3 regions of the Nonomuraea sp. NPDC050547 genome follow, and region 2 is predicted to be linked to each of the others. Evidence: riboswitches for the same ligand, from Rfam matches in the RefSeq annotation. Region 2 holds a riboswitch; each other region holds the start of a gene.

Region 1 (3,264 bases), on a different contig from region 2:
AGGTGGAGCACGTCTGGTCGGGCCGCGTAGGCGATGTCGGCCCGGTCGTTGACGGCGAGCAGTTTGCCGTGCCGGTCGCAGGCGTCGCGGAAGACCTCGAGCAGCGCGAGCTCTTCGCGCGCCTCGAGTCCCTTCTCCCGCAACTGGACGATGTCCACGCCGTTGGCCAGCACGGCGTCGAGGAAGTCGGCCAGGTCGCCGCGCCCTCGCCGCCCGTCGGTGCAGAGGTAGAGGCGGGCCTCAGAAACCGAGGGCTTGGGCACGCCGCTTGACCTCTGTGTGTCTACCGGCCTTGATCGCGTCAACGGGCGATCCTGGCAGTGAGTCATCTGGGGTGAAGAGCCAGCGCAGGGCTTCGGCCTCGTCGTAGCCGGCGTCCTGCAGCACGGTGAGCGTGCCTGGCAGGCCCTTCATCACTTCCTTTCCGTCGAGGAAGACCGCGGGCACCTGGGGCCCGCCGCTGCCTCGCCGTACGCCGAGGAGCTTGTGGTCTTTGAGGAGCTGCTTGGCCCGCCCGATCGTGAGATCCAGGCGCGCGGCCACTTCGGGGAGAGTGAGCCACTCGCTGACGAGCTGGTCGGTCTCCCGGTCGATCTGTGCAACAGAAAGCGTCACGAAACCACAACTACCACATGGAGTGCTTGCTCAAACAACACAATCTCGTAGGGTCACATCCGGATCTACCAGGCGTTCCACATCAAGACGGGCGCCAGCCTCGATGAGACGGCGGCCCTGGACGAGGTCGCGGGGCCGATCGGCGGCCAGCACGGCGGTGATCCGATCTTCTGAGGTCAGCCACACCGCCGACCACTTCTGCCCCTCGCGGTACACGACCCGGCCGCCCGCCGGGTGGTATCCGGCGTACTGCAGCATGTGACCGAACTGCTCCGACCAGAAGTACGGCACCGGGTCGTAGACCGCCTTCTCGCCCAGCAGCGTGGCGGCGGCGACGTCGGGAGAGTTGAGCGCGGTGTCCCAGTGCTCGACCCGCATCCGGGTCTGGAACCGGCGCGACCACCAGTTGGCGCAGTCGCCGACGGCCACCACGCCGGGCAGGGAGGTACGCAGGTGCTCGTCGGTGACGACGCCGTTGTGCAGGTCGATGTCGGCGTCGGCGAGCCATTCGAGCACCGGGCGGGCGCCGATGCCGGACACCACCACATGGGCGGGCACGAACTCGCCGCCGACCAGCTCCACACCGCCTTCGACGACCTCGCTGACCATCGTGCCGAGCCGCAGGTCGACGCCCTCGTACCAGGGCAGCGTGCGCGCGCCCATCTCGCCGATCGCGTGCGACAGCGGCGTTCCCGCCGCCTCGATCACGGTGACCACGCAGCCCGCCTTGCGCGCCGCGGTCGCCACCTCGGCGCCGATCCAGCCCGCGCCCACCACGGCCACCCGCGCGCCGGGCACCAGGGCGGCCCGCAGCACGTGGGCGTCGTCGAGCGTACGCAGGACCAGCTGGGGGCCCTCGCCCGGCAGCCGGATCGGCTCGGAGCCCGTCGCGATCACCAGGCCGTCGTAGGGCAGGTCGCCCTCGGTGGTCTCGACCACGCCCTCACGCAGGCTCTTCGCGGCCACGCCCGGCCGGAAGTCGGCCCGCAGGGCGGCCAGGTCGGTGTCGACGAAGCTGTCGTCGCTCGTGCCCAGCAGCACCGCCTTCGACAGGGGTGGACGGTCGTAGGGCCGGTGCCTCTCCTCGCCGAGGAGAGTGATCCTTCCTTCGAACCCGCGCCCGCGCAGCGATTCGACACTGCGTACTCCGGCCAGGCCGGCTCCCACCACCACCACGTGATCCACGGTTCCGACCATACCGGGGTCAATCGTGAGAGTGCCTGCCGAGGCCGTAGGCTGGGACCGTAAGACGCGCGGGAGTCCGGCCTTAACCGGACTGAGAGGAAGGCTTCATCGGGCCTTCGACCGCAAGACACCTGATCCGGATCATGCCGGCGTAGGGAGCGGACATGCACGTGATCGTGGGCGGCGGCGTCGTCGGGCTCAGCGTGGCCTGGCGCCTTGCCCGCTCAGGACGGCCCGTCACCGTCGTCGACCCCGCGCCCGCCTCGGGCGCCACCCACGCCGCCGCGGGGATGCTCGCGCCGGTGAGCGAGGTCACGTTCACCGAGGAGCCGTTGCTGCGCCTGGGCGCGGCCTCCCTGGCGCGCTGGCCCGGCTTCGCCGCCGAGCTGACCGCCGACGCGGGCCTCGCCGCCGGGGCGCTCGACTACCGCGCCGACGGCACGCTCGACGTGGCCTTCGGCGCCGACGACCTGGCCGTCCTGGAGGAGACGGCGGGCTTCATGGAGAAGCTGGGGCTGCGGGTCGAACGACTCAGCGGGCGCGAGTGCCGCCGCCTGGAGCCCATGCTCGCGCCGTCCGTGCGCGGCGGCCTCCTGGCGCCCGACGACGCCTGGGTGGACCCGCGCAGGGTCGCCGGCGCGCTGCTGGCCGCCTTGGAGCGCCTCGGGGTCCCGATCGTGCGGGCGCGGGTGCGCGAGCTGCTGCGCGGCGATGAGGGCGTCCAGGGGGTACGGCTGAGCCCGGGTGACACCGGTGACGGGGCGCACCGGGAGGCCGGTGGCGGCCCTTACCGGCAGGAGCGCGGCGAGCCTTACCGGGAGGAACACGGCGGCCCGTTCCGGGAGGAGCTGCGCGCCGAGCGGGTGGTGCTGGCGGCGGGAGCGTGGAGCGGGTCGCTGGCCCCGGTGCCGGTGCGGCCGGTGAAGGGGCAGATTCTTCGCCTGCGCTCGCCGGAGCCACTCCTGGGCAGGTGCGTGCGGGGCACGGTGCACGGCCTGCCCGTCTACCTGGTGCCGCGCGGCGACGGCGAGCTGGTCGTGGGAGCCACGCAGGAGGAGCTGGGCTTCGACACCCGGGTGACCGCGGGCGGGGTGTACGAGCTGCTGCGCGACGCCCGCGAGCTGGTGCCCGGGGTGACCGAGCTGGAGCTGGCGGAGGTGGTGGCGGGGCTGCGGCCCGGCACGCCGGACAACCTGCCGCTCGTCGGGCCGGGCGGTGAGCGGGGGCTGCTTCTGGCCAGCGGGCATCACCGGGGCGGGGTGCTGCTGGCTCCGCTCACGGCCGCCGTCCTCATGGGCGAGGAGCGCGAGCTGTCGTCGTTGTGCTCGCCCGCCCGGTTCGCACCCTGAACAGCCCTGCCGCCCCATACCGGCCGACCAACTACCCGCCTCCCGAAGCTCGCCTCCCCAAACCTGGCTTCCCGAATTTTCATCCCGAAGGGGGATATTTCATGAATGTGACGAT
Region 2 (3,264 bases):
GCGCGCGGGGTCGTGACCTGCAGTTTCGACGAAGAGAACACGGTGTTCGAGCGGGTCGCCAAGCAGTTCGGCTCCTTCATCGGGCCCGACGCCGCCCGGCTCGACCCGGTGCGCCGCGAGCTCGACGCGTTCTTCTCCGGGCGCCTGCGCACGTTCACCACGCCGGTGGACCTCACCCTCGCCACGCCGTTCGCCAAGACGGTTTTGCAGAAGATGATGGCGGTGCCGTACGGGACGACCACGACCTACGGCGAGATCGCCGAGCGCATCGGCCGGCCGCGCGCGCTGCGTGCGGTCGGGAACGCGCTCGCCCAGAACCCCGTCTGCGTGATCGTCCCGTGTCACCGGATCGTGCAGGCCGACGGCGAGCTCGGCGACTACGCCGGAGGCGCCGCCGCCAAGCGCCACCTCCTGACCGTCGAGAGCCGCTGACTCACTTCACCGCCGCCCGCCCGCGGGTGCGGCCGAGCAGTCCGACCAGCAACGTCACCAGCGCCGCCACGATGGCGCCGCCGAGCGCGCCGTTCATCCACGGCTGGCGTACGGCCTCGCGCAACGGCAGCCAGATCCGGTCCCACGCCTCGACCGTCGGCGTGCCCGTGGTAACCCAGTAGGCGGCGAAGCCCAGGGCCCACGGGATCAGCATCGACCAGCGGGCCGGCGCGTTCTCCGCGGTGTTCCACCGGGTGCCGCCGCCCAGCAGGAAATAGTCGACGGCGAGCACCGCGAACATCGGCACGAAGACCGCGCCGATGACCCCGAGGAAGGCGCCGTAGGAGGTGACGTCCACGGCCAGCGCGATCGCGACCGTCACCACGCCGATGGCGGTGGAGAAGATCCGCCGGTCCACTCTCGGCATGAGGTTCTGCAGGGAGACGGTCGTGGAGTACACGTTCGCGAACGACTGGTCGGTCTCGCGCAGCACCAGGATGGCGAAGAACAGCGCGCCCAGCGGCGCCGCCACGAACGGCGCGAACACCGCGGTGGAGTTGGCCGCGACCGCCGAGGCCCCGGCCAGCGCGACCGCGTAGACGCCCAGGCCCAGGCAGGCGATCTGGGCCAGCGTGTAGCCGCCCACGACGCCGGTGAAGGCGGCCCTGCTGGAGCGCGAGTGCCGCGCGAAGTCGGCCGCGAGCGGCACCCACGAGATCGACAGCGCGATCACGTAGTCGACGGCCGGGGCGAACGCGGTCCAGTCGCCACCGGTCTGCGGCGGCGCCTTGCCCAGGAAGTCCACGGCGAACCAGACCATCGCGATGATCACGCCGATCGTCACGTACCTGCGCAGCAGCCTGATCGCGCCCAGCGGCCAGATCGTCAGCCCCGTGGTGATCGCCCCGGCGACGAGCACCCAGACGGCGTACGGCACCGCCGTACCGAAGATGGCCATCGCGCCGTTGGAGATGACCCAGAGCTCGAACGCGCCCCAGCCGATCATCTGGACGATGTTGAGCACGGTCGGGATGTAGGACAACTTGGCGCCGAACAGCCCGCGCAGCAGGACCATCGCCGGTTTGCCCGTCTGGGTGCCGGGGATGGCCGACAGGCCGACCATGGCGGTGCCGATGAGGCTGCCGACCGCGGTGGCGGTGAGCGCCGCCGCCAGGCTCAGCGGCGCGTCGCCCAGGGGGTTGAGCAGCAGCAGCGCACCGGAGAAGCCCAGCAGGCTGACCGCGAGGTTGGCCCACAGCGCGCCCTGGTCGAGCACGCCGAGGGTTTTCGGCGTGGCCCCGTCCAGGGTCAGGGCCACCTCCGAGTGGTGGGGTTCATCAGAGTGGTGTGATCCATCGACGACACGCGTCATCGTGAACGCTCCCTACGCCGGCATTACCCGGTCAGGTTCATGCGGTCGGCAATGCGTGGGGATTGCCCTCTCAGCCCGGCCGTGCCCGAGCTCCCGCGCTTATGTAAGTTTCAGGCGGATTATGCCATTCGCCCGGCGGGTGGCAAGACACCGGGCGGTCCTGAGGCCTGGGAGAATGGGTACATGACGGTTCCCGAGATCGAGGCCAAGGACGTGCCCGCGGACGCGTATCTGCTTGACGTGCGTGAGCAGGGCGAGTGGGTGGCGGGGCACGCGCCCGACGCCGTGCACATCCCCATGGGCGAGCTGCAGTCCCGTCTCGACGAGGTGCCCGCCGGGCAGCCCGTGTACGTGGTGTGCCGGGTCGGCGGGCGCTCGGCGCACGCGGCGGCCTGGCTCAACCACGTCGGCCGCGAGGCGGTCAACGTGGGCGGCGGCATGCAGTCGTGGGAGGCGGCCAGGCGCCCGATGGTGAGCGAGGGCGGCCAGGAGCCGTTCGTGGCCTGACCCCGAATGCCAGGTCCGACCGCCGCCAGCATCGGGCGGGCGGCCGGGAGAGCATCGGAGCATGGAATACGAGATCAGCGCCATCGACCCGGTGATCGTGCGCGAGCTGCTCCGGGCGGACGACGCGGGCCGGGCGCCCCGCTTCAGCATCGACGAGACGGGCGGCGCGCCGCTGCGGTGCTGCCTGCGCAAGGCTGCGGCGGGCGAGCGGATCGCCCTGGTGTCGTACGCGCCGCTGCGGCGCTGGGCCGCCGAGACCGGCGCCGACCCCGGGCCCTACGACGAGCTGGGGCCCATCTTCGTCCACGCCGAGCCGTGCGAGGGGCCCGGCACGACCGCCTGGCCCGCCGCCCACACCGCCCAGCGGGTCCTGCGCGCCTACACCGCCGACGGGCGCATCCACGGCGGCCGCCTCCTGCCCGAGGGCGCCGACCCGGAGGTCGCGCTCAAGGAGGTGCTCTCCGACCCCGAGGTGGCCTTGGTCCACGTACGGGCGGTCGAGTACGGCTGCTTCCAGTTCGCCGCCCACCGGGCTACTTGAGCAGGCGCGACAGACGGCGGTCGGCGAGCGGCTTGCCGCCCGTCTGGCAGGTCGGGCAGTACTGCAGCGAGGAGTCGGCGAACGAGACCTCCCTGATGGTGTCGCCGCACACGTCGCAGGGCTGCCCGGCCCGGTTGTGCACGCGCAGGCCCGACTTCTTCTCCGCCTTCAGGTCCTTGGCCGCCACCCCGTGCGCCCGCTCGACCGCCTCGCGCAGCGTGGCGACGATCGCCTCGTGCAGATCGGCCACCTGCGCGTCGGTCAGCGAGGCCGCGATCTTGAACGGGGACATCTTGGCCGCGTGCAGCACCTCGTCGGAGTAGGCGTTGCCGATGCCCGCGATCACCTTCTGGTCGCGCAGAAGACCTTTGATCTGGGTACGGTTGCCACCCACGATCCCCTTCAGCACGTC
Region 3 (3,264 bases), on a different contig from region 2:
GCAGAAGGAGGCCACCCTGCCGGCCGCCGCGGCCTCCTTGGCCAGTTGCCCGCTCAGCCCGCCGTGCAGGACCTTCACCGCGAAGCGACGGCCCTCGGCGTCGTAGGCGTCGTAGACGACGCCCTGGCCGCCCGCGCCGAGCCGGCCGGCCAGCCAGTAGCCGCCAAGCCGTTCGGGGTCACCGGGCACCAAGCGCATCGTCACTGCCCCTTAGATGCGCACAACGCGGAATTGGTTGCCGGCCGCAACGCCACAGGTCCCTCGCGCGCCTCGAGGGACCCGTGCGTCATGATCATTATGACAGGGGTTTCCACTCCGTACGCAGCACGGACATCGTCACCGAGTCGTACCACTGTCCCTCCCACAGCAGCGCGTCACGCAGCACGCCCTCCCGCACGAAGCCGGACTTCTCGTAGACGTGCTTGGCGCGGTCGTTGAAATCGTATACGCCCAGCTCGATGCGGTGCAGAGGGGTTGTGGCGAACGCGTGGCCGAGCACCAGGCGGATGGCTTCTGTGCCGTAGCCCTTGCCGAACGCCCGCGCGCCGACCAGGGCGATGCGCAGGTTGCACGACAGGTTGTCCTTGTCGAGCTCGTTGAGCACGATCTCGCCGACGTACCCGTCCGCGGCCATGATGGCCAGGTCGAGCCGGTCCTCGTGGTCGCGCCGGGTGGTGTACCACTCCAGGGCCGCCTTGGGGGAGATCCCGTCGCGGGCATGGGAGCCCGTGAGCCGGGCGACCTCGGGGTCGTCGCAGAGCTCGATCAGGCCCTCGACGTGTTCGGGCCCGACGGGTACGAGGGTGACCCGGTCACCGGCGAGGGTGGGTTTGTTCGCGAACATTTCCCTAATTTATAGAGCCTCGTAAATGGTTGTCGCCGTGTTTTCCGGGGTGGCCGTGGAGACGTCGAGCCGCAGGTCGGCGAGCTGCAGGAAGTACGGCTCGCGCCGCGCCCGCATGGCGGAGGGCGAGAACTCCGGGCGGTGGTCGGACGAGCGCATCCGCTGGGCCAGGATCTCGTCGGGGGCGTCCAGCCAGACCACGAAGGCCGCGCGCAGCGCCTCGCGCACCCGCGGATCCTCCACGGTGCTGGCCGCCGCCGCGATCACCTGGGGCGGCTCGGTCAGCGCGTGGAGCACGTGCTCGGCCTCCCTCCGGTGCAGCACGTCCGCGCCCTCCGCCTTCGCGATCTCGGCGGCGCTGGCGCCGTAGCGCCCGCGCAGGTACGGGTCGCTGTCGCTGAGCGGCACGCCCAGCTCGCGGGCCAGCAGTTTCCCGACGGTCGTCTTGCCCGAGCCCATGAGCCCGATCACGACGACAGGTTTGTTCTTCGACATGGGGATAGGTGTTTCCTCTGGAGGTGCGTTATGACAATCGCCGGAGGCATCATCCTCATCATGCTCGGCGCGATCCTGACCTGGGCGGTCGAGTTCGACCTCGCCGGTCTTGACATCAATGTGATCGGCGTCGTCCTCATGATCGGTGGTCTGGCCGGGTTGCTGTTCGGCCTGTACCGGATGCACGTTACCCGCAGGGTGATCGAGGAGCCGATTCACGAGGACCCGCACGCTCGCCGTACGACGACGGTCTACGAGGAGCGTCGCCGTATCGACGAGCCGCCGCTGTAAGGGTCTTGTGCGTACCCCGGGTCGCCGGGGTACGGTGGCGCGGTCCGAACGCGGGAGCCCGGTGCAACGGGCTGAGAGGACGGCTGGAGCAGCCGCCGACCGCCAGAACCTGATCCGGGTAATGCCGGCGAAGGGAGTTTGCGCGATGAGTGACGCGCGCTTTTCCAAGATCCATCTCGGTGATCTGCGGGTGCCCATGCGGCGGGTGCATCTGTCGAACGGGACGTCGGTGGAGCTGTACGACACCTCCGGGCCGGACAACCCCGACATCACGCGGGGCCTGCCGCGGCTGCGGGAGGTGTGGGTGCTCGAACGCGGCGACGTCGCCCGCTACGGCGGACGCCAGGTGCGGCCCATCGACGACGGCTTCAAGGAGCAGGAGGCCTGGGCTCGCGCGAACACCGAGGTCTTCCCCGGCGACGGGCACAAGCCGCTGCGGGCCACCGGGGCGCCCGTGACCCAGCTCGCCTACGCGCGGCGGGGCGTGGTCACCAAGGAGATGGAGTTCGTCGCGGTCAGGGAGGGAGTGAGCGGCGAGTTCGTGCGCAAGGAGGTGGCGGCCGGCCGGGCGATCATCCCGGCCAACGTCAACCATCCGGAGAGCGAGCCGATGGTCATCGGCCGCAACTTCCACGTGAAGATCAACGCCAACATCGGCAACTCCGCGGTCGCCTCCTCGATCTCCGAGGAGGTGGAGAAGATGACCTGGGCCACCCGGTGGGGCGCCGACACCGTGATGGATCTGTCCACCGGCCGCAACATCCACACCACCCGCGAGTGGATCATCAGGAACGCGCCGGTGCCGATCGGGACCGTCCCGATCTACCAGGCGCTGGAGAAGGTCGGCGGCGTGGCGGCCGACCTGTCGTGGGAGGTCTACCGGGACACGCTGGTCGAGCAGTGCGAGCAGGGTGTCGACTACATGACCGTGCACGCCGGGGTACGGCTGGCGTACGTGCCGCTGACCGCGCGGCGCAAGACCGGCATCGTCTCGCGCGGCGGCTCGATCATGGCGGCGTGGTGCCTGGCCCACCACCGGGAGAGCTTCCTGTATGAGAACTTCGAGGAGATGTGCGAGCTGCTGGCGGGCTACGACGTGGCCTTCTCGCTCGGGGACGGCCTGCGGCCCGGCTCGATCGCCGACGCCAACGACGAGGCGCAGTTCGCGGAGCTGCGCACGCTGGGCGAGCTGACGAAGATCGCCCGTGCGCGCGACGTGCAGGTCATGATCGAGGGGCCGGGCCACGTGCCCATGCACAAGATCAAGGAGAACGTGGACCTGCAGCGCGAGATCTGCGACGACGCCCCGTTCTACACGCTGGGCCCGCTGGTGACCGACGTCGCGCCGGGCTACGACCACATCACCTCGGGCATCGGCGCCGCGATGATCGGCTGGTACGGCACCGCCATGCTCTGCTACGTCACCCCCAAGGAGCATCTGGGCCTGCCGGACAAGGACGATGTCAAGACCGGCGTCATCACCTACAAGATCGCGGCCCATGCCGCCGACCTCGCCAAGGGGCACCCCCGGGCGCAGGAGTGGGACGACGCGCTGTCGGACGCCCGTTTCGAGTTCCGCTGGGAGGACCAGTTCAACCTGTCGCTGGATCCGGTGACGGCGCGGGCGTTCCACG

What was found. Region 2 has a riboswitch for thiamine pyrophosphate ahead of ACIBHY_RS19755 (purine-cytosine permease family protein). Riboswitches for the same ligand answer to the same signal wherever they lie in the genome.
Region 1: linked by a shared signal. The riboswitch ahead of thiO (glycine oxidase ThiO) and the one ahead of ACIBHY_RS19755 (purine-cytosine permease family protein) in region 2 are both predicted to bind thiamine pyrophosphate.
Region 3: linked by a shared signal. The riboswitch ahead of thiC (phosphomethylpyrimidine synthase ThiC) and the one ahead of ACIBHY_RS19755 (purine-cytosine permease family protein) in region 2 are both predicted to bind thiamine pyrophosphate.

Annotation. Positions count from the first base shown of each region.
Region 1 covers NZ_JBITGW010000001.1:421,488-424,751, reverse strand. Annotated here, with positions in the region: gene thiE (thiamine phosphate synthase) at 1-263, opposite strand, end outside; gene ACIBHY_RS01970 (Rv2175c family DNA-binding protein) at 241-615, opposite strand; gene ACIBHY_RS01965 (NAD(P)/FAD-dependent oxidoreductase) at 646-1,800, opposite strand; TPP riboswitch at 1,859-1,975, shown strand; gene thiO (glycine oxidase ThiO) at 1,965-3,149, shown strand; gene thiS (sulfur carrier protein ThiS) at 3,251-3,264, shown strand, end outside.
Region 2 covers NZ_JBITGW010000007.1:273,687-276,950, reverse strand. Annotated here, with positions in the region: gene ACIBHY_RS19760 (methylated-DNA--[protein]-cysteine S-methyltransferase) at 1-432, shown strand, start outside; gene ACIBHY_RS19755 (purine-cytosine permease family protein) at 434-1,750, opposite strand; TPP riboswitch at 1,797-1,911, opposite strand; gene ACIBHY_RS19750 (rhodanese-like domain-containing protein) at 1,988-2,311, shown strand; gene ACIBHY_RS19745 (DUF1203 domain-containing protein) at 2,373-2,852, shown strand; gene ACIBHY_RS19740 (Fpg/Nei family DNA glycosylase) at 2,845-3,264, opposite strand, start outside.
Region 3 covers NZ_JBITGW010000011.1:65,909-69,172, reverse strand. Annotated here, with positions in the region: gene ACIBHY_RS26950 (protein kinase) at 1-198, opposite strand, end outside; gene ACIBHY_RS26945 (GNAT family N-acetyltransferase) at 296-844, opposite strand; gene ACIBHY_RS26940 (shikimate kinase) at 854-1,339, opposite strand; gene ACIBHY_RS26935 (DUF6458 family protein) at 1,370-1,630, shown strand; TPP riboswitch at 1,671-1,783, shown strand; gene thiC (phosphomethylpyrimidine synthase ThiC) at 1,776-3,264, shown strand, end outside.